DNA from 4 places in the Viridibacillus sp. NPDC093762 genome. Region 4 is predicted to be linked to each of the others. Evidence: riboswitches for the same ligand, from Rfam matches in the RefSeq annotation. Region 4 holds a riboswitch; each other region holds the start of a gene.
What was found. Region 4 has a riboswitch for cobalamin ahead of ACQKM9_RS00150 (ABC transporter substrate-binding protein). Riboswitches for the same ligand answer to the same signal wherever they lie in the genome.
Positions count from the first base shown of each region.

Region 1 (5,848 bases), on a different contig from region 4:
TTTTTGCAGCTGATTCAGTGACAACAGTTGCTAAAATCGGGTATCCAATTCGTTGTAACTCTATCGCCAATTCTCTTGCATCGCTTGTTCCTGCTAAAAACAAAATCATTTTACAGTACCAGCATGTTCGTGATCATGTTCATGGTGGTGGTCATGATCGTGGTGGTGATGATGGCCGTGTTCATGATCATGGTCATGATGGTGATGATGCTCTACAAATTCCATTGCATTGATACGGTATTGGCAAGTATCACAGTTCATTTTCACATCACCTTGAAGTGATTCTACAACTCTATCTGCTAATACTGTTTTTAGTTCAGCATGATAACCGAAGTAAGCCGCTAATTTCACTTCTAATTCAGGGTACGTAGTTTGATAACTTAAAACCATTTTTTCCATACGTTCCATCAGAATACCTGTGAATAGGAAGTAAGGAAGCATAATTACTTTTTTTGCTCCGAGTTGCTGACATCTTTCAATACCTTCCTCAACTGTCGGGTAAGTTACACCCATAAATGCACATTCTACTGTACGAACATTTAACTGTTCCCAAAGCATACGGGCAATTTTATAAAAGTCACTATTAGCATCTGGGTCACTACCACCACGTGCGATTAATAAAATAGCTGTATCTTTATTTTCCTCTTCATGATTGAAACCAGCTTCTGTTAACCGCTCTTTTAAAATTGAGAAAATGGATTCATGTACACCTAGTGGACGACCATATGTAATTTCTACAGTAGGATATTTTGCTTTACCTTCGTCAATCGCTGCTGGAATATGAATTTTCGAATGTCCCGCTTGTAATAAAATAATCGGAATAACATGGATGTCTGTTGCACCTTTAGCAACACAATTATCAATTCCCTGCGCAATGTTTGGTGATGCGAATTCTAAAAAACAAGATTCTACTAGTAGTTGATCATCTAAAGTTGGCTTTAATTGCTCAACAAATTTGTTAACCTCTGCATTACCTTCTGCTAAACGACTACCATGACCTACGAATAATATGGCTTTCATAAATACAATTCCCCCTTAGTGTTAATCCCCGCAAGGTGCAGGTTCAATTTCAATTTTTGGTGACATATCTTGATAGTTAAATCCTTGAATTCGCTTCACACGTTTGAAGTATTTGAACAAGCGCTCGTTCGGATGTGCGTTTTGACGATATTCTTCAACAATATTGCTGACAACTTCTACAATTTTCTCAGGCTCGATGCCCTCTGCTACCGGTTGTCCTGGATGAGCCGTTCTACCAACTGGTTTCGCACCTACAAAAAGATCAAATTTACCTTTTCGATAGACAATTCCGACGTCCTCCATCACAGCTTTGTAACATGCCATACCACAGCCATTAAAACCGATATTAAATTCTTTAGGCATGTTCAGACCGCCAAGTTTTTCTTGAAGTTCCTCTGCATATGGAATACCGCCAGTTTTTTCACCATTACAGAAATCACATGCTTTTATTGTGACAACATCACCTACTGGTGACAGAATAAAGTTTGCTTCTTGCAGTTTAGCTGTAATGATATCTGGTATTGTTGTTGGAATTTTCAAAAGAATATTATGATTTGGTGTATATTCCATTGTCCCTTTTTCTCCAACTACTTCAGCTAATGTCAACATTTGTTTTGGTGTAAATCTTTTATTGGCAACCCCAGGGCTTACGGCTAATTCGAAAATAGATTCCATTTCTTGTTGTACAAAAGTAGTTTGAGTTTCCACTTGTTGACCCGTCACACGAGTTAATGCATCTAATGCCATTTCAAAAGAGCTAATTTCAGGTTTTGGTTCTGTTTTTATAACTGACTGTAGCTGGGCTCTTTCTAAAGCAGGTGTACTTTCAATATTTTGACTACGCTGAATACCGGTTTCTTGGTCCATTGCCCATGGCTCAGCCTCTTCTTTCAAGCGTTGATGTGGTTTAAGTGGTTGTTTTTCGGCATTCAATGTGTACTTTCTTTGGTAACCACGAGGTGTAATCATCTTATTGTCATACAAAAATGTCGATGAATTGCCGATGACAACTGTCGTTAACATGCCAATATCATGATTCAACATATCTTTTAAATTAGTAATGATGATATTTTGTCTATCACGATAGGCGCTTTTTACTAACCCTACTGGTGTTTCAGGTGAACGATACTGTAGTAAAATACGTTGTGTTTCGACAATTTGGCGTGTACGACGGCCACTACGTGGATTGTAAAGAGCTATTACAAAATCCGCCATTGCCGCAGCTTCCACACGTTTTGCTATTAAATCCCATGGAGTTAGATGGTCACTTAAGCTGATCGTACATGAATCATGCATGACTGGTGCGCCAAGTAAAGAAGCACAAGAGTTAATAGCCGAAATACCAGGAATAACTTCAATTTCAACACCAGTTTCTTCTGTCCATCCCTTTTCGATTAACACTTCATAAACTAGTCCGGCCATTCCGTAGACACCGGAATCTCCACTTGAAATAACTGCCACTTTTTTACCATTTTCAGCTTGTCTTACAGCTTCTTGAGCCCGAGAAACTTCTTCAGTCATACCTGTACTGATGACTGCTGTATTACTATCAATTAAATCTTGAATGAGTTCAACGTACGTTTTATAACCGATAATGAAATCACTTTCTTGCAATGCTTCAACTGCTCTAGTTGTAATATGTTTAAAATCACCTGGACCAAAACCGACTACATAAAGTTTTCCAAGTTGCGACATTCAAACATCTCCTTTTCGTTACATCTAACTATTTGTTTTTCGAAATACCTTTAATCGCTCCTGATGTCGGGTTTTGCGTCATGTTGCCATTAATTGTTTGGTATACAACATGAGGTGCAACTTGCTGATCCATACAATCACGTACAATTTGACGACCAATTTCAGGAGATTCAGCTTTATACCAAGTACCTTGTGGATATGCAATTACGACACAGGCATCTTTGCAACGCCCATTACAGCGAGTTCGAGTAGTATGTATTTGTTCGTCAATCTCAAGCATAGCAATCTCATCTCTGACTGCCAGCGTTACCTCTTCCGCGCCTTTCTTCAAACAACTACTGCCATTGCAAATAAGCAAATGGCTTTTCATACTTTCTAAATTCCAAGTTGTCATAGTGTTCCTCCCATACGATGTTCATCATTTTTCAAGAAAAATCTATGGAAATAGGGTGAATTGGCAACTAGTTATCTATTTTGGCAAATAAAAAAACCTTAATTCAAAGAATTAAGGTTTAAAAACTAGATTATTCAGACAACACAAAAAATAAGCGTCGTCCACTGTAGCCTTCACCTTTCCCTCCGAAAAGTATCGTTCATAATTATAAAAGCAGGTTTCCTGGCTTACGCGTCACTTTACTTTGATCTCTTCCCAGTATTTCACCAGTGAGTATTATCATTTCATCAGCGGTACAGTAGCGGGGGCTGCATCGGATTCTAACCGATTTCCCTATTATCCAACATGCTCAATAGTCCAAACATGTCGGCACTTTTAAATTTGATATTCAATTGTATTATTCAGTAAATTCTAAATCTGTAACTATCATATACTAAATTTTACTAGATTCAAATAGTTTTTTTATGAATATTATCTTGTCATAATTTAAAGTTTGCATTTTCACCTATATAAAGTCGTTCAAAACAGTTATATCTACTTTACTACTCATTTTCAATATTTTTGAAAATCACATAAAAAAAATCTAGTAGAAAGAAATTTCCCATGATACACTATATTCTGAAATCAAACAATTCAATAAACTTTATGGTGTTAAATTAGCGTTTAACTGAAAAGGGAAGTCGGTGTTAATCCGGCGCGGTCCCGCCACTGTATTGAGGAGTTTTGCTACAAGATGTCACTGTCAAATGACGGGAAGGCTGTAGCAAAATGATGAATCTAAGCCAGGAGACCTGCCATAAAGTGAGGAACTGTTTCAACCTACGAGGATGGGTGTGAAAGTGAGTAAGTCTTATTTTTTGATGACTTTTCCTTCACGCACTTCTTTCTATGAAAGAGGTGCTTTTTTATTTAAAAAAATTGCTGTACGCCCTATCTAGAGAGGTATTTCATAGGAGGTGTTATTTGTATATCACTGTATATCCAATAAAAATACATAAACAAAAGGGAGAATAATATGAATAAGTTAAAATTAATATTTATCTGGAAAATAATCTACTTTTTAGCATTTGTCATGATTGTTCCAAAACAAGCATTTGCCATGCACATTATGGAGGGGTTCTTACCTGTTGAATGGGCTATCTTTTGGTGGGCAGTAACAATTCCGTTTTTGATTATTGGTTTCCGATCAATAAGTAAAACAATTAAGGAAAATCCAGATACTAAAATGATGCTTGGCTTATCTGGGGCTTTTGCTTTTGTTTTATCTGCACTTAAAATCCCTTCTGTTACAGGTAGTTGTTCTCACCCTACTGGTGTAGGTTTAGGAACTGTATTATTTGGACCATTTGCAATGAGTATTGTAGGTTTTATTGTTCTTTTATTCCAATCATTGCTTTTAGCTCACGGTGGCTTAACTACACTTGGTGCAAATGCTTTTTCAATGGCAGTCGTTGGTCCTCTAATTGCTTACGGTGTATACAAAGGGACTTCTAAAGCAGGCTTACCTTTTGCATTTGCTGTATTTTTGGCTGCAACTTTAGGTGATCTTGGCACTTATCTAGTCACTTCTATTCAATTAGCACTTGCTTTCCCTTCTGAAGTCGGTGGATTCTTTGCTTCTTTCACTAAATTCAGTAGTATTTTCGCATTAACGCAAATTCCTTTAGCTATTTCTGAAGGTATTTTAACTGTGGTCATTATGAATTTCTTAAAAAAATACAACGTAGCTGAGCTAAAAGCGCTGCGCGTTCTCTCGAAAGGGGCTGAACAACGTTGAAAAAAAATCTAATACTAATCTCAATCGTTGTCATTCTTGCAATCTTCCCTCTTTTCATTCAAAAAGGAGCTGAATTCGGAGGGGCTGATGGTGAAGCTGAAGCTGCCATTGGTGAAATAAATGCTTCTTATGAGCCTTGGTTCTCAAGTATTTGGGAACCACCAAGTGGTGAAATCGAAAGTCTATTATTCTGTCTTCAAGCAGCGATTGGTGCTGGCTTTATCGGTTACTTTGTTGGTTTAACAAGAGGTAAATACAAACGAAAAGATACTGTTAAAAATAAAGAGGGGCAAATATAAGATGCTTCTTATTGATAAATATGCTTATATGAATCGTTGGCAGCATATTCATCCAATAGAAAAAATGGTATTTACCTTTTTTCTGATGTTATTTTCGTTAACTGTGAGAGACACACTTGTATCACTCATCACACTTATTGTGATGAGTGCTTTTACAATTTTAGGTGCAAAAATTCCTTTTAAATATTATTTCAAGTTATTATTAGTACCTAGTTTTTTCCTATTATCGAGTATGCTGACCATTTTGATTTCATTTTCAAGTAACTATTCCTTAATTACCTCATCACTTTGGACAACTAAATTTCTAGGATTACATATTTTTATTACGGAAAATAGTGTTGAGACGGCAATTCAATTATTTTTTACAGTGCTAAGTAGTATTAGTTGCTTATACTTCTTAACATTGACTACACCTGTACATGATATTTTACATGTCTTAAGTAAGCTGAAAGTACCAGCATTATTAATCGAATTAACCGAGATCACATATCGCTTCATTTTTGTTTTTTTGGAAACATCACTTAAAATTCATCAAGCACAAAATTCTCGTCTTGGTTATTTAACTGTAAAACAAAGTATTAATTCGTTAGGGTTACTTGTTTCCTCCTTATTTGTCCATGTGTTTCAGCGTTCTAAAGAATTAATTATTGCGATGAATTCTCG
Region 1 covers NZ_JBNNUK010000002.1:62,357-68,204, reverse strand. Annotated here, with positions in the region: gene cobK (precorrin-6A reductase) at 1-109, opposite strand, end outside; gene ACQKM9_RS04155 (sirohydrochlorin chelatase) at 106-1,020, opposite strand; gene cobJ (precorrin-3B C(17)-methyltransferase) at 1,042-2,715, opposite strand; gene ACQKM9_RS04145 ((2Fe-2S) ferredoxin domain-containing protein) at 2,744-3,109, opposite strand; cobalamin riboswitch at 3,305-3,501, opposite strand; cobalamin riboswitch at 3,739-3,922, shown strand; gene ACQKM9_RS04140 (energy-coupling factor ABC transporter permease) at 4,125-4,886, shown strand; gene ACQKM9_RS04135 (energy-coupling factor ABC transporter substrate-binding protein) at 4,883-5,185, shown strand; gene cbiQ (cobalt ECF transporter T component CbiQ) at 5,187-5,848, shown strand, end outside.
Region 1: linked by a shared signal. The riboswitch ahead of ACQKM9_RS04140 (energy-coupling factor ABC transporter permease) and the one ahead of ACQKM9_RS00150 (ABC transporter substrate-binding protein) in region 4 are both predicted to bind cobalamin.

Region 2 (5,848 bases), on a different contig from region 4:
TCATTCGCTGTTAATGTTGGGAACTCTTTAATATCATTCCCCATATTAATTTCGAAAGGAGTCCAAAAGTTACCTAACATCTTTTTATATTTTGGATACGCCCAGCTAAAACGAACATCATCCCAGTTTAATATATTTGAAGAGCTCCCGTTTACAATACCTGTTGAACGGTTTGGAGCTGTTTTATCCATTAATTGACGTTTTTCTAGTTTTGTCATCGTAGTTCCTCCTAGCTTGCACATGATTCACATTCTAATAGTTCAACCGATGTTGAGCGGACGTAGTATGTCGTTTTAATGCCCAGTTTCCAAGCATTTAAGTGCAATTCTAATAGTTCTTTAGCCTTGACAGTGTTTTGTACATATAAATTTAGCGAAATACCTTGGTCGATATGACGGGCACGTGCTGCGTTTTGTTTTAAAGTCCAATTTTGATCAATAAAGTAAGCAGATTTGTAATACCAAGTTGTTTCTTGGTTCAAATCAGGGACAGTTACCGGGATCTTATAATCCTTTTTCTCTTCAGAATAAGATTTTTGGAAGATCGGATCAATACTTGCCGTACTTCCTGCAATAATTGATGTTGATGAGTTCGGCGCAATAGCCATTACATAACCGTTACGCATACCATTTTCAGCAACTGCTTGTTGTAATGCAGTCCACTTTTCATCTTTATATTGTCGCTTTGAGAAGTATTCTCCTGTTTGCCATTCCGAACCTTCAAATAATGGATATTGGCCTTTTTCTTTTGCTAATTCCATTGATGCTTGAATTGTTAAATAAGCAATTTGCTCATAAAGCTTATCCGCAAATTCAACAGACTCCTCTGATTCCCATGTAATACTCTTCAGTGCCAATAAATGATGCCAACCGAATGTACCAAGACCGATACCACGATAACGGGCATTTGTACGTTCTGCTTGTGGAACAGGAATACGATTTAAGTCGATAACATTATCTAACATACGCACTTGAATTGGGATCAATCTTTCTAAAGCTTCAGCAGGGACAGCTCGTCCAAGATTGATAGATGATAAGTTACATACAACGAAGTCTCCAGGTTTGCGACGCGTTACAATGACATCATCTTCTAATGTAATTGACTCGAATTTAGTGGCGCTCATATTTTGGAAAATTTCTGTACATAGATTACTTGAGTAAATCATACCTTCATGCTTATTCGGGTTTTTACGGTTTACTTCATCACGATAGAACATGAACGGTACGCCAGTTTCTAATTGACTACGCATAATGCGTTTCATGATATCAATTGCTGGTACAGCTTCACGTGTTAATATCGGGTTCGCTAAGCAAGCTTCGTACTTTTCACGGAATGAACCTTGTCCACGTTTTTCGTCATAGTAATCTTCAAGATTAAAGCCCATTACTTCGCGAATTTCATGCGGGTCAAATAAGTGCCAATCTTCACGTGCTTCAACAGCCTCCATGAAAATATCTGGTAAGCTAACGCCTGTGAAAATATCATGTGCGCGCATACGTTCATCACCGTTATTTAATTTTAAATCAAGGAATGGGAATATATCTTTATGCCAAATATCAAGATAAATAGCAATCGCGCCTTGTCGTTGACCTAATTGATCTACTGATACTGCTGTATTATTTAATTGTTTAATCCAAGGAACAACACCGCTTGATGCCCCTTTAAAACCACGAATGGATGATCCACGGCTACGTACTTTCCCCATATAAACGCCGATACCACCGCCAAACTTCGAAAGTGTCGCAACATCAGTATTTGAATCATAAATACTTTGTAAGCTGTCATCAACTGTATCGATAAAGCAACTTGATAATTGACCATGTGTTTTACCTGCATTTGATAATGTAGGAGTAGCAGTCGTCATATATAAATTACTCATTGCCCAGTAAGATTCTTTAATTTTTGCAAGACGATCTGTTTTTTCATTCTGCATTAGAGTCATCGCTATAATCATCCAACGCTCTTGAGGTAATTCGATTGGTGTTTTGTCAAAGTCTCGAGTTACATAACGATCCAACAGTGTTTTCAATCCGATATATGTAAAGATTTCATCACGTTTAGGTTCAATCATTAAGCCAATCTCTTCAAGTTCCTGTTTTGTATATGACCTTGTTAAAGCTGGGTCATATAAACCTTTTTCGACAAGCTTCTTAACTTGTTTAGCAAATGCTGTGTATACCTGTCCTACTTCTAATTGACGTACTGTAGATGCTTCTTTATAAACACCCGCCAACAATAAGCGAGCTGCAACGAATGTCCAATATGTGTCTTCTTCATCTAAAAAGCTTAACGCTTCTAGGCTCATCGCCTTCGTCCATTCAGCATCAGTGCCTTCTGGATTCTTATTTTCCCAGCGTTCAGACTTTCTAATAAGCTGACTAATTTCCTCTCTACCAAACTCTTCCTCTAATCGAGATAATAATATTGCTCTTTCATATGTCATTAATTGGACCATATCGTCGTCTCCTTTTTTACAAATATAAAAAGCGATGAATCTGCCTTCTTCGGCAGAGCCATCGCTCTAGGTTTTAAAATTGGAAACAGGCGAAATCACAACAAAAAAATACTTTTGAAATCAAAAGTAAATTGTTCAATGTAAAGTCTCTCGCTTCCACTTCTCAACCCCCGAAGAAAGTGTCATCATGCGCAAAAAGGCAGGTCTACTGGCTCATGCATCATCCAACTGTCACCCTTCCCAAGCATTGCTCAGTGGTTAATTGACAGTCGTCCGCATTCACAGTTGCGGGGACAGCTTCGGTTTCTCTACCGAATTCCCTTTTAAACCGTATATGGTACCTTTTTTCGCTCACATACTATATATTGTGTTTTACTGATTAATCTAATCTAACATATTGTGTTCCTGTCAGACAAGTGGAAATGCTAAATTAAAGTAAATGAAAGCAAAAGACCTACGAAAAATGTTTTATTATTTCCTATAATGTCTATTTTTATTTTAAAAAACAGGAGGTTAGAATTGTTTTAAGTAAGAAAATAATAAAAAACTACCCAAAATTGTATTTTGGGTAGCATAATATCTATTTTAGTAACAATTAATCGTCTTCATACTCTTTTTCGAAATCAAGAATGGCACCAGTCTTAGCGTCAATTTCTAATTCGTATTCATACATACCATCTTTTACTTCAACTTCATAAACGCCGTCTTCTTCATCCAATTCAATTTTAGTAATGGTACCTTTTGCTTTTGTTAAAGCAATTTGAGAAGCTTTTTGCTCACTGATGAAAGGTGTTACTGGATTTGGTGTTTTTGTAATTCTTTCTTTATCAGTAATCATAACTTTCCCAGTTATTGCATCGACTTCGATATCATATTCATAATCAGTAGTTAAAATCTCAAAATCATATACTCCGTCTTCACGGTCATATTCAGCTTTTTTCACTGTACCATTAACACTTTTTAAAGCAATTTCTTTTGCTTTTTCAATACCTATTACTTTATTACTTGTTGATGGCTTTGAAGGCTTCTCGGTATTTCCAGTACTTGGAATACCCGGTTTAGTATTTGTGATTACATCGTCAGCTACTTCTGATTCTTTTTTAATAACATTTCCTGTTTTTGCATCGATTTCAAAATCATATTCTGTTGCACCATTAATAATTTCGATTTCGTATACGCCATCACTTTTATCTAGTTTGGCTTTTTGTACAGTACCACCAACATTATTTAATGCTATTTGTTTCGCTTTCTCTAAGCCAATCACTTTGCCAGTTACTACTTTTTTTGAAATCTTCTCTTTTTCTTTTTTCACAATTTTCCCTGTGTACGCATTGATATCAAAATCGTATTCATATCCAGCTCTAATGATTTCAATTTCGTAAATACCATCTTCTCGATCTAATTTTGCTTTTTTCACAGAACCTTTAACCGATTTTAATGCTATTTCTTTCGCTTTTGCTAAACCAATTACTTTTTTATTATTAACTGAATTAGATACTTTTGTTGTTTCTGTTTTCTTTTCAAGTAAATTCCCCGTTTTAGCATCTAATGTTAATTCGTATTCTTTACTTTTGCCTCTTACATCAACTTCATATACTTGAACACCTTTTTCTTTGTCCAATTCTACTTTGTATACTGTACCTTTTACGTAGCTAAGTGCCTTTTTCGAAATTTCTTTTGAAGATAAAATTTTACCTGAGTTAGTTTGAATACCCGCTGCCGCAACTACTCCAGAGACTGCAAGTGATCCCGTAATTGCTAATGCCGTAATCATTTTTTTCATAATTATCTTCCTCCTCTTTGTTGATACTTATACTTTACACAATGAAAATGAAAGAATAAGGAGAATAAGATTAGAATTTGATGAGAAATTATTAATCCCACGTAATGGATAACACTTTGCCGGAAATAGCATGGATTTGGAAGACTGCATCTTTGTCGTTACCTTCAATCTCCACTAAATAATATCCGCCATCACTCGTATCGTAAAAAGAAATTTCATCTACAGTTCCATTCAGTTTTTTCTTAGCAATAGTAATCACTTGTTCCTTAGATAAAAGTGAAGAATCTTGCTCTGCATCTGCTTGAATTTCTGATAAAACTTCCCCATTAATTGCATCTATTAATAAGTTAATATGCTCTTTACCATTTACTACTTCTATTTGATATACCGGTTCTTCCTTATTTGTATTGAGTGAGATTTTTTTTATATCCCCGTCATATTGTTCTTTTATAATTTTTCGTATTCCAGTTTCTGGTAGATAGTTTATTTTTTCTTTAACAGCTGTTTTTTTCTGCTTCATCAATAAGATTTTGCCTGATTCAGCATCAACTTCGAGTTGATAAAGCTTGTTATTTCTTTGAAGCTGCACTCGATATTGATCGTTTATAGTAAGGAAGGAGATAATTTCCCCTCCATACATCGTTTCAATATTATTATAAATTTCATCAGTTGTAAGAGGTGTTTCTTTCGTCAGTTTATTCCAAATCATGATACTAAGAATCGTCGCAATAATAATGAGTGTCACAATGAATAGTATTGATAGTTTTTCGCGAATGCGCATATCATCGTTCCCCCTCATTACTATTTTCAAATCGCAAGACGATTGTAGTTCCTTCACCTAGCGTACTTAATACAGTAATATTAATTGCTAAACGCTCAGCAAGCTCATGTGCAATAGCTAGTCCTAAACCCGTACCACCGGTTTTGCGATTACGATCCTCACTAACACGATAAAAACGATCAAATAAATGTGGAATATTCTCTTGAGCAATGCCTTGACCAAAATCTTGAATGCGAACGACTAATTGCGATCCCTCTTTTGCTATGCTTACATTAATTTCACGTTCACTATAATGGCGTGCATTTTCTAAGAAAATAAAGAATAGCTGTTTAATTTTTTGTTCATCCGTTTTCGATGTAACTGGACCTTTACCTAGTAAGTTAAATTCTCTGCCATAAGCTTGATGCATTTGATGTAATGTATCCTCTAATACTTTATAAATATCAACTGATGCAATGGACAATGGTGATTGTTCTTTATTTTTGGCTAATTCAAGCATTTGTTGAATCATTTCATTCATACGAATGGATTCACTTAAAATTGCTTGGACCGCTTCATTTGCAACTTCTTTATTATCAAAACCACGTCTCTTCAATAGACGTGCATAACTCTCAACTACAGTTAAAGGTGTCTTTAGTTCATGAGATGCATTCGAAACGAAATGCTCTTGCTTACGAAAGTTTTGCTCCAACTGGCACATCATCTCATTAAATGTACGACTCATTTCAGCCATTTCATCTCGGCCTTCATTTTCTACATTTATTTTTTCGAAGGTTCCTGACTTTTGGCTTTCCTGCATCGTTGCAATTAGCCGATGAATTGGTTTAGT
Region 2 covers NZ_JBNNUK010000004.1:68,647-74,494, forward strand. Annotated here, with positions in the region: gene ACQKM9_RS07295 (ribonucleotide-diphosphate reductase subunit beta) at 1-218, opposite strand, end outside; gene ACQKM9_RS07300 (ribonucleoside-diphosphate reductase subunit alpha) at 230-2,455, opposite strand; cobalamin riboswitch at 2,637-2,815, opposite strand; gene ACQKM9_RS07305 (PepSY domain-containing protein) at 3,051-4,238, opposite strand; gene ACQKM9_RS07310 (PepSY domain-containing protein) at 4,330-5,019, opposite strand; gene ACQKM9_RS07315 (ATP-binding protein) at 5,021-5,848, opposite strand, start outside.
Region 2: linked by a shared signal. The riboswitch ahead of ACQKM9_RS07300 (ribonucleoside-diphosphate reductase subunit alpha) and the one ahead of ACQKM9_RS00150 (ABC transporter substrate-binding protein) in region 4 are both predicted to bind cobalamin.

Region 3 (5,848 bases), on a different contig from region 4:
TAATAAGATACATTGTCATCTCGCCTTTAGAAAGTTTTCTTTTCCACTTAGTTAATTTAAGCTGCTTACAATAAATAGCGCTCGAAATGAATAGTAATAAAAAAGCTAAATCTTTTATGTTTTCTAAAATAGTAATTAAATAATCAACTCCTTGAAGGTTTTGCACTACGTGAATTATCTGTAAATATCTCCAAAACCCTTCCAATTTAGGTGATTTAAGTTTTGTTTATCATTTGATCAAAACAATAATCAAATTAGACAGATCCAAATAAAAAGAAAAAGAGTAGCCCTCAAAGGCCGGTTTTTACCGACTTTTTGGACTGCCCTTTTTCATATGACCATTACTTCACTTTCACGCTAAGTTTGCTACTTTTATTTCCTGCTGGATCCTTCGCGTAAATTGATAGCTTAGAATTTGCTTTTTGTTTTTTGATTTTCACACTAAAATTACCTTTGCTGGATGCTTTAGCTGAGCCAATTTTTTTGTGTTTACTATTGTATATTGTAATTGTTGCTTTTGCTTCAGTTTTACCTTTTACTTTTGTAGTTTTCGAAGTGATTTTAGATACTGTTGGTTTTTTCGGTGCAATTTTATCTTTTACAATAATTGTTTTTGATACGCCTTTATTACCTACTGTATCTTTCGTTTTTACAACTAATTTTACGTTCTCTTTTTGTTTTGTAATCTTCAGCTTATAGTTACCTTTGCTACTCGCTTTTGTTGATGTAAGTAGTTTTGAGCCTTTATAAATAGAAACTGTTGCTTTAGCTTCTGTAGTTCCTTTTACAGTAGTTGTTTTGTTTGAAATTGTTCCTATTGTAAGTTTTGTTGGGCCGATTTTATCTAATACAGTAATTGTTTTTGTTACACCAGCATTGCCGGTTACATCTGTCGTCTTTACTACTAATTTCACATTCGCTTTTTGTGCAGGAATCTTTAACGTGTAAGTTCCTTTACTACTAGCTTTTGTTGATGTTAGAAGTTTAGTTCCATTGTATATTGAGACTGTTGCATTTGCTTCTGTTGTTCCTGTTACAGAAGTAGTTTTGTTTGAAATTGTACCCACTGTAAGTTCTGTTGGGCCTTCAGTATCTGGATTTTCCACTGGTGGATTAGTATTTGGTATTTCCCCATCTGCTAATCTTGCAAATGTTGATTTTCCATTCAATGCGTCTGCTAACGCAATGATTACTTGTTCAGTCGCCATTAAGTTAGTTTTAGTATCTTTGATCATCCATTTAAATGATCCGTCTTCTAATTGGTAATCATCAATCATTTTTTCAAGAATGTTAACTTTTTTACCGTCTTTTTCATAGCTCCATTTGTCCGTTGTTAAATCCTCTCCAGCTGAAGCTAGTCCCATAATAATACTTGCCATTGAGTTCGTATTATTAACAAAACCATCTTTTTGATATTTTGCATGAATACCGTCTACTGCTTTTTTAATAGATTCGTTAATTATTTCATTGGACTTATCAGCATTATTTAATAGCGTTAATGCCGTTAAATTCCAGCCTGTTACATCTAAGTCATCAGATGAACCAAATCCAGAGAATAATCCTGAATTATTTTGTTTCTTTAAAATTACTTCTAAATGTTTGGCTTTATCATAGTCTGCATTTGCTAATCCTAGCGCAATTGATGCCCAAGATTCACCATATGGTGTAAAAAAGCTACCATCAGCTTTTTGTTTATTTTGTAAATCTTCAACAATATTGCGTTGTCCAAGGCTGGTAGGATCTAACCCAAGAATATAAGCACCTATAATAGTACCTGCGTCTTCATTTGAAGTGCTTGAAGCAGCCGTTTTAGGTTTTACCCAATAAGATTGTTCACTTGTAACTTCTGAGCCCTCTGCCCACTTGTAGTTTTTAATATCCATACCTAGTGCATACATTGCTGATAATGACCAGTAGCCACTGTGGGAACTAATTACCCTAGAACTAATAGTTTGGTTGTTAGTAATATAATATTGTTTTGCCTTTTCTAGTGAGTTCACTAGTTTTTCTTTGATTACTTGTGGTGATGTTGTTTGAGATGCATTGTTTACTACCGTATTATTTTCAGCTTGAGCTGTAAACGGCGATAGTAGTGATAGTAGCATAACAAAAGCAAACATCATGCTAATTGAACGTTTTAACATTTGAATTCCTCCGATTTTATTTAGGTTTGTTGGATTCGGAATTCGGCTTTTTCATGCTAATAGATTAAATAACTTTCACTTATGTTTTAAATGAAGGAATTTAAAAGTTCTTAACAATGAAAAAAGCTATTTCCCCATAGAGAAATAGCATAAATACAAAGAAATATAGGACAACAGTTTTGTCTAATATAGATTGTTTTGCCGTAATCTCACTTTATTCCGAAGAGTAGATATACGCTCTGAATTAGATAGGTCTCCTGGCTTAGCATCAATTTACTCAAAGGACCTTCCCGTATAAAACAGTGGTATTTCCTTATTTCATCAGCATTTACAGTTGCGGATACAGCCTCGGCATTTCACCGAATTCCCTTTTATGTATGTACTACACCTAATTCTGGCATTCAATATTCACTTGTTATAAACTTATCATAATATTGAAAATTAATCTATTGGATAATGATTTATTTTTGATATTTTATCCATTTCATATCAAATTCTTATATTAATCAAAGAAGAATTGTATTTATCTCAATTCCAAAATTGTATTTATCAATGAATTTATCAATATTTGAACCGCATGAATCCTAAAAACATGTTAAAATTGAATATAATACTATTTTAATAGCGGAAATGAATAAAGGAGGCAAAAGGTGGCTAATTTTGGAGATATACTTATACTTTTTATTGTTATTGCTTTAATTATATTAGGTACGATTTCTTTTATGCTATTTATTAGAAGAATCATTATTAATACCACACCAAAGAATGAATCTACTGAACTAAATGAAAAATTAGATAGGATTATCACGTTATTGGAAAAACAATCCAAATAATTGTTATTCATTATAAAAAAACTAGCTGTCGAATCTTATATAAAATTCAACAACTAGTTTTTAAATTCTTTTAATTCTGCTTTGATAATAATGGACGATTATTTTGCCAAATAACTTCTACTGGAATATCGAAAAATGAAGAAAGTGTTGCACTTCCCAATGCTCTCCTTTTTCTACTTGCCAATTAATATTTTCTAGAATCCATTGCCCTTCTCTTTTCAAACTTACCTCTTTCATATGTAATACCATATAGAAAACCCCTATATATATATCCACTCTATTATAACTGAATATTCAAAACGATGGGATGTAAAAGAGAATAAGGTTAAGAAGTTATCAAAATAGTAAACTCCCTCATGTTCTTGGACAATAGGGGGTTTTCTACCTATTTGGCAAAAATTTGTGTTCCATATGTTGGATATTGAGCACCTTTACCCGAGACAACTATACCTATTCCAACTTTTTGATAATTGGGTGATAGAATATTTGCTTTATGGCCAGGGGAATTCATCCATCCTTTCATGAAACTCGTTGCTGTTGGATAACCTGCTGCAATATTCTCTCCTGATGCATATGTGTTATAATCAGATCCTTTTAGGAGGTTAGACCAGCTTCCATAAGTTGGGCTTGTATGGCTGAAATAGCGATTTTTCTCCATATCTAATGATCGAATTATCGCAAGCTTTGTTAGTTTTGGATCTTGCTTTAAAGGCTTCAAATTCTTTTTTGCACGTTCTTTATTTAAAATAGTAACTATTTGGTCTTGCATTTTTTTATTTCCTAAATCACTGTAACTATCGACAAATTCCCCAGATTTAATCCAGTATGTCTTGCTACCTTTTTTAACTTTAATCCAACCATTTGTATTGGCAGCACTCACTTTATATATTCCAGCTGGAAGTTTCGTTGCTGATTTAGATCCTTTTTCTTTTTTATAAGTCGTTGTTTTTTTTGAAAGATAGACATAATCACCAGTAAAACCGTCTTTTATCCACTTTTTATCTTTTGTTTGCATCCATTTATCTTTAGTTGTTTTTATAATCGTTACTTTCTTTTTTGCAGCTACTGTAGATTTTCTTCCATATCCACCTTGCTTAGTAAACAACCTACTCTTTTCAGTAAGCGTTACTTGTTTTGTTTTTGAAGCACTTGCTTTAGCATATTGAGGGCTTGCTAAACCTCCTAAAAAGATCATAGCCATGAAAATGACGCTTAGTTTTTTCAGCATGTTATTCACCTTAATTCCTCCGAATCAAATTTTTAATACGATATTTTCAATGTAATTAACACTCTCAATAGTCTTTTAGGAGAGTTCGACATTAAATATAGCTGTTTTATTAATATCAATAAAAAAAGAATCGTATAGACCACAATTTGTATTCACTATATCATATTATCAAATTTTTATGGTCTTGATGGCCAAATATAGTTTTATGTTATTATCACTTCAAATTTATATAGGCATTTAGAACCACTCTTAGAAGACTATTTATTTATCTCCTATCTGTTGTATACTAGTTTCATATAGCAAGAGAGTGAGAGAATGTATGATTTCATTTATTTTAACTACAAAACGCCTTTTAAAGGCTTTAATCCGTGCTTTTAAACAACCGTTATTTATTTCATTGTCTACTACATTATTTTTTATCCTTTTGTCAGGCACGATGTTTTATACAAAGGTAGAAGGATGGTCTATAATTGATGCCATATACTTTTGTGTTGTTAGTCTGATTCCGAGTGGTGTAGATACTTCACTCACGCCAACTACAAATCTGGGTAAAGTGTTTGCGATGTTTTATTTAGCGGTTGGAGTAGGAGTTATGTTTTTAACATTGCTGACTATTGGTAAGACAATGATTAATTATACAGATGATTCGACTACGGATATTAAAAAAAGCAAAAAATTATTATAAGTTTAAAGGTTGTCTTAAAAGACGACCTTTTATTTTTTTAATAGTTCACTACTCAATCAGTTTCAACATTATTCGAAGTTTTATAGTTACACGAATTGAATTTGAGCTATTTTTGAAGTAGTTTCTTTTCTCCCTTCAAATTTCGTCGATACAAAGTAGGTTTATCTAAATTTTCCCCTTTCGAATAATCAAAATATTTACTCTATATGTAATATAAGATATGATAAACATAGTTATTTTTATCTATAAACGAAATATTTGTAGATACAAATTACTTATATCGGATAACTAGTATATAGAAGAGAGGTTTTTTATTTGAGTTTATTAGAAGTATTAAAACAGGCTACACCATACATACAAATGGCATTCAATAATGAAATCTTTGTAAGTATAGTTGAGCGAGATCAAAACAAGGTTTACTTTGCATCTCCAGGAACTAAAGTTGATCTGGGAGTAAAAACTGGTGACACTATGGAGAATACTGAAGAATTGCGAAGAGCCTTCTCCGGGAAAAACGTTACGAAAGATATACCTGCAGAATTTTACGGGGTTTTACTTCACACGAATATATATCCAATTAAAGAAAATGGACATGTAATTGGAGCTTTTAGTTTAGTATTTTCTATGGAAAAACAAGAAAAGTTACAATCTTATATGGACCATCTACAAAATGCTGTCATAGGTTTACAGGATAAAGTACATCTTGTTGCCTCTCATTCAGAGGAGCTAGCAGCAACAAGTACTGAAATTACTGCTCAATCTCGCCAAGCCCTTGCAGACTCAGAAGCTTCTCATAGCGTTACAGACTTTATCAAATCAATTTCCCAACAAACGAATTTGCTAGGGTTAAACGCTTCTATTGAAGCCGCACGAGCAGGTCAGCATGGTGCTGGATTTAATATTGTTGCTCAAGAAGTACGAAAACTATCTCTAGAAACAAAGTCGGCTACCGAAAAGA
Region 3 covers NZ_JBNNUK010000009.1:134,961-140,808, reverse strand. Annotated here, with positions in the region: gene ACQKM9_RS13030 (hypothetical protein) at 1-166, opposite strand, end outside; gene ACQKM9_RS13025 (Ig-like domain-containing protein) at 342-2,144, opposite strand; cobalamin riboswitch at 2,375-2,551, opposite strand; gene ACQKM9_RS13020 (DUF4083 family protein) at 2,795-2,977, shown strand; gene ACQKM9_RS13015 (hypothetical protein) at 3,095-3,226, opposite strand; gene ACQKM9_RS13010 (CAP domain-containing protein) at 3,363-4,205, opposite strand; gene ACQKM9_RS13005 (ion channel) at 4,525-4,890, shown strand; gene ACQKM9_RS13000 (methyl-accepting chemotaxis protein) at 5,206-5,848, shown strand, end outside.
Region 3: linked by a shared signal. The riboswitch ahead of ACQKM9_RS13025 (Ig-like domain-containing protein) and the one ahead of ACQKM9_RS00150 (ABC transporter substrate-binding protein) in region 4 are both predicted to bind cobalamin.

Region 4 (5,848 bases):
AGTGAAGCTAAATTCATATCATGAAAAACAGTAATAACTGTTAAACCATTTTGCACTGCTTCTAGACGAATCATATCTAGCAGTTGTCGTTGATGTGCAATATCTAAATGATTCGTAGGTTCATCTAAAAGTAAGATATCAGCTTGCTGAGCAAGTGCTTGTGCTACAAATGTACGTTGTTGCTCCCCACCTGATAAAAATTCGAGGTTTGTATGTTCATAGCTATCGACACCCGTCTGCTTCATAGCTTTTTTCACTGCATTTTCATCTTGTTCTGACCATGTCGAAAACCAACTATTTTGATGTGGATATCGTCCTAAAGCTACCGTCTCACGTACTGTATGTGAAAAGGCATGGGCATGAAGTTGAGGTAATACAGCCATTTTGCGCGCAAATTCCTTCGGTGAGAAAATTTTAATATTTTGTTCTTCAATGAGTACTTGACCAGTTGAGGAAGGCAAGATACCACTAATCACTTTTAACAATGTGGATTTGCCACTACCATTTGGTCCTAATACTCCAAGAATTTCGCCCTTTTTCACTCTAAACGAAACGTCTTGTACTATTGGCCTGGTGGCGTCATAACCTCCAGTAATATTTTCTACAGTAAGCATACTTAAGCACCTTTCGTTCTTCTTTGTCGGAAAAAGATATATGAAAATACTGGCGCCCCAATAAGTGCAGTAATGACACCAATTGGTAACTCTGTTGGCGGAATAATCGTACGAGCAAACAAATCACAAACAATTAATAATGATGCTCCATTTAAAAACGATAAAGGTAACAAGTGACGGTGATCTGCTCCAAATAAAAGTCGTGTCATATGAGGTACAACGAGTCCAACAAAGCCAATTGTTCCAGACACTGCAACTGCAGCACCTGTTAACATAGATCCGCCTATTAATATCAGAATTTTACTTTTCTTCACGTCAACACCAAGATACTTGGCACGTTCTTCTCCAAATAACATCGCATTTAATTCACGACGGTTTAACCATAATAAAAATGAACCAATGAGTACAAAAGGCCACACCATCTTGACATATGGCCATCCACGCATTGAAACACTTCCCATAAGCCACCCAATGATTTGCCGTAACTCATCACCTGTTAAGGCAATTAACAATGAAATTAATGCACCTAAAAATGAACTAACGATAATCCCTGTTAAAATCAGCGTTTCCATTTTCATAGTTCGATCAACTAATCGTGCAAAAGCCATTACACCCATCATCGCCAATAAGGCCCCTAGCATGCTGAAGGCTGGTAATGTGTATATACCAAAAATAGGGGTCGAAATGCCGAAAAAGAGCGTCACCACAGCACCTACCGAGGCACCGGATGACACTCCTAACGTATACGGATCGGCGAGAGGATTCTTCAGCAACCCTTGGAAAGCAGCACCCGCAATTGCCAAAGAGGCTCCTACTAACCCTGCAAGCACAACGCGCGGCATGCGTATTTTCCACAATATATTGGTCGCTGTTGGATCCGCTGCCGTATTCCATAACGTACTAATTGGAACTTTTACAGAACCAATTGATACACCTAGCCAAATGCTAACAATTAAAATCACAAAGGCTATGGTGTACCCTAAAATGGTTTTCCTCACTCAAAAGCCTCTGGATATACTGCTTTTGCAATGACCTCTAATCCTTCAGCAAGACGAGGACCTGTACGGCTTGTTAAGTTCGCATCAACTTGAACAACTGCATCATTTTTAACAGCTGTGATACTATCGAATCCTTGGCGATTTTTCACCTTCTCGACAATATTTTTCACATTGTATTTCACGATAATTGTATCTGGATTACGTTTCACAATTTCTTCAGGGTCAATTTGGAACCAACCTGTTTGATCTGCTGTGACGTTTTTAATATTAGCTAAATCAAACATTTCTTGCATAAATGTATCTTTACCTGCAGTGTAAATATTAGGTTCATCTGATGTTTCGACGAATGCAGATTTTTGTTTTACATCTTTTACTTTAGCTTGTACTTCTTTTACTTTTGCTTTCATATCATCCGTAATCTTCTTAGCCTCATCCGCTTTACCAGTAATGTGACCTATTTGTTCAATTGTTGTATACGTTTCATCAAAATTCTCAGCGTTTTTGACAACAAAAACTTTCAATCCAGCATCACGTAATTGTTGGAGACCTGCTTCAGAAGTACCTAAAAGTGTTTCGTGTGCAAAAACAACTTCTGGATTTAAGCTAATAATTTTCTCGGCGTCAAATTCCATCCCTCCGATTTTTTCTTTTTTCGTTGCCGCTTCAGGATAATCATCATTATCCGATACAGCAGTAATTTCTTTTTCTAATCCTAAAGCGAAAAGAATTTCTGTATTACTTGGCACTAAAGTAACAATGCTCTTTGGTGCTTCTGTAAATTTCACATCATTGCCAAGTGCATCAGTCTCTGTTAATGGATATCCTGCTACCTGTTGCTCTGTTGCTGGCTCGCTATTTTCCTTTTTCTTAGTATCATCCGTTTGGCCACAGCCTACTAACACGCCTAGTGCTAAAACAAGCACTAAACAAAATTGCCATATTTTCTTCATTTACATTTCCTCCTTGTTCATAAAAAAAACTCTCGTTTTACGACGAGAGATACGATGACAGTGAATATATACATAGCAGTACTTAAAATGCACTTTTACTGACACCATTTCTATCCGCGTAGTTCTAATTGGTGGTCTCCATGTTGGTAGGTCTCCTGGCTCGTGATCACAGCTTGCCGTGCCTTCCCAAAGCGCTATGCTTTAGTGACAAATTACGACTTGCTCACACATACAGTGGCGGGACCGCATCGGATTTACACCGACTTCCCTTTTCTCTTTACTAAATCAAAGTAAAGAACCAACATGTTTCACAATATACAATTTTTTATTACATCCTGTACAATTATACAGAAAATTAAATACTTGTCCAAGTTGTTACTAGGCTTGGTGGAACTATTAGTAATAACACATTGTGACATGAATCGATGAAGTCTAGCTATTTTATCTTTAACTAGCGCAAATTTTTTTCTTTCATTTGTTCTTTATAAAAACCAAAAGACTATTCCACACTTATTCAGTGCGAAATAGTCTTTTTATAAGTACCTCTTAGATTCACAAGCTTATTCAACCTCAGTAGCTAAAAGGGTTTTTCTGTCATTACATTTTCTCAGGTGCTGATACGCCAATAAGTTTTAGTGCGTTGGCAATTGTTGTGCGAACTGCTGTAATTAGAGATAAACGTGCTGCTGAGCGATCTTTGTTATCAGCATCTAAAACTTTTTCAGCATTGTAGAAGCTGTGGAAAGTTGCTGCTAGTTCTTGAATGTAGTTAGTAATACGGTGTGGTGTGCGATTCTTCGCAGCATCCGCAACAACTTGTGGGAAGTCCCCTACTTTTTTCAAGACATCAATTTCTTTCTCTGCATTAAGAAGATTTAAATGTTCTTCAGATGCTGCAAAGCCTTGTTCTTTTGCTTGGCGCAAGATTGAAGAAATACGCGCATGTGCATATTGTGCATAGTAAACAGGGTTTTCATTTGATTGCTTAACAGCTAGGTCAAGGTCAAAGTCCATATGTGAATCACCTGCACGCATTGCAAAGTTGTAACGTACTGCGTCTAAGCCAACTTCTTCAACAAGTTCACGTAAAGTAACCGCGTTACCTGTACGTTTACTCATTTTCACTTTTTCGCCGTCTTTCATTAAGTTCACCATTTGAATGATTTCAACTTCTAATGTGTCACGATCGTAACCAAGTGCTTCGATTGCTGCTTTCATACGTGGGATATAGCCATGGTGGTCAGCTCCCCAAATGTTGATAAGTTTAGTGAAGCCACGTTGAATTTTATCTTCATGGTATGAAATATCTGGTGTTAAATATGTGTAAGAGCCATCATTTTTTATAAGTACACGATCTTTATCGTCCCCAAATGTTGTCGAGCGGAACCAAGTAGCGCCTTCTTCTTCAAATACATGACCATTCTCACGAAGTTTTTCTAGAGCCGTTTCAACTTTACCTGATTTATAAAGTGATGTCTCAGAATACCAAACGTCAAAGTCTACACGGAAGTTTGCTAAGTCTTTTTGTAATTTACCAAGCTCTAATTTCAAGCCATGTTCACGGAAAAATTCAAAGCGCTCTTCATCTGATTTACTTAGAATCGAATCACCAAACTCAGCAGCTAATTTACCTGCGATATCGATAATATCTTGACCATGATAACCGTCTTCAGGCATAGAAGCATCTAAGCCTAACGCTTGTTTGTAGCGAGCTTCTAAAGATGCTGCTAAATTATTGATTTGATTACCTGCATCATTGATGTAGTATTCACGTGAGACATCATATCCTGCAAAGTCTAAAACGTTACATAATGAATCCCCTACAGATGCTCCTCGGGCATGTCCTAAATGAAGGTCACCAGTTGGGTTAGCTGATACAAATTCAACTTGTACTTTTTCATTAGCGCCAGCTTGTGAACGTCCATATTCTGCGCCTTGCGCTAAAACAGTCGTGATTACTTCCGCTAAATAGTCTTTGCGTAGCACAATATTCATAAAACCAGGACCCGCGATGTCGATTTTCTCAATAGCAGTACCTGTAGTATCAAGGTTTTCAATAATAGCTTCAGCGATTGCACGTGGAGGCTTTTTAGCTAATTTTGTAAGTTGCATAGCTATATTAGTTGCATAGTCGCCATTCGTCTTATCCTTTGGTGTTTCTAAGTGTATATTCAATGTTGATGTATCTTCTAAAAGACCTGCTTTTGATACTGCTGCAAGAAGCGCTTCTTTAATCGCATGTTGCACTTGTTCTACTGCGTTCATTATTTTCCCTCCGAGTAATTAATTTCTAAAGTATAATCGCCTACTGATTGTCCACCAACGATTAGATCATAGTTTAAATAAAATCGTCCGCTCGATTTACTGTCATGCGGTTCGAATAGCATGTCCTTCGTATACGTCACGATTGGTAATGCACCGAATTCACTATCATAATGGCCGTTTTGTTCATGATTAAGTAAAAATGGCATACGCATTTTCACATCACCATTTCGAAGAATAACCGCCTCATTATTACCGAATTTTAAAGTTGAACGAATATGTTTATCTTCTTGAACTTCTTCATATTGTAAGTACGTTTGGTCCCTTTTTCGAACTATCGTACCTTCTGACCAAAGCTCATAAGTTTCAGCTTCTGTTTCAGATTGTCGAATTGTCGTTTTTAACTTTAATTTTACGGGTGCTTTAAGTTCACTAGTCATACTTATGGGCCTCCGTTCTATTCTTTATATAACCTTCTTATTATAGGTTAGAATCGCTTGTTTTTTCAAGGTGCAAGTAAATTTAGGACAAACAGTGGATTCTTTAAAATCACTCGCTCGAACTATCATTTGTCGTTTTATAGCGGATACATAATTATTTTCATTTTTCTTGTAAAATTGAATGTTATAATGGAGGGATAAAATGGTAGGAGAGAATCTATATGTTGCTCGAATTAATCATTAATTTTTCGATTTTATTTACTTTTGTTATATTTTCATTTTGGTTATACGAGTCTTTAGAACCTTATCAAGATAGTTTTATAGAGCTGCAACCTTGGATTGTCGGTCTTGTAGCTGGACTTACCGGTTTACTTTTGATGGGCACGGCTGTACATTACCAAAATGATATTATTAGTGATGGTCGTTTTATTAGTATCTTACTCAGTGGATTGCTCGGAGGTCCAATTGCTATCGCTCTGTCCTCGCTCATCATTGGGATTTTTCGAATTTATGTGTTTGGATTGTCAGAAACGTCTATTTTTGCAGGTCTAAATATTTTAGTAATTGGTGGTGTTATCACATTA
Region 4 covers NZ_JBNNUK010000001.1:24,395-30,242, reverse strand. Annotated here, with positions in the region: gene ACQKM9_RS00160 (adenosylcobinamide amidohydrolase) at 1-614, opposite strand, end outside; gene ACQKM9_RS00155 (FecCD family ABC transporter permease) at 617-1,576, opposite strand; gene ACQKM9_RS00150 (ABC transporter substrate-binding protein) at 1,609-2,562, opposite strand; cobalamin riboswitch at 2,691-2,880, opposite strand; gene argS (arginine--tRNA ligase) at 3,160-4,827, opposite strand; gene ACQKM9_RS00140 (DUF1934 domain-containing protein) at 4,827-5,264, opposite strand; gene ACQKM9_RS00135 (GGDEF domain-containing protein) at 5,486-5,848, shown strand, end outside.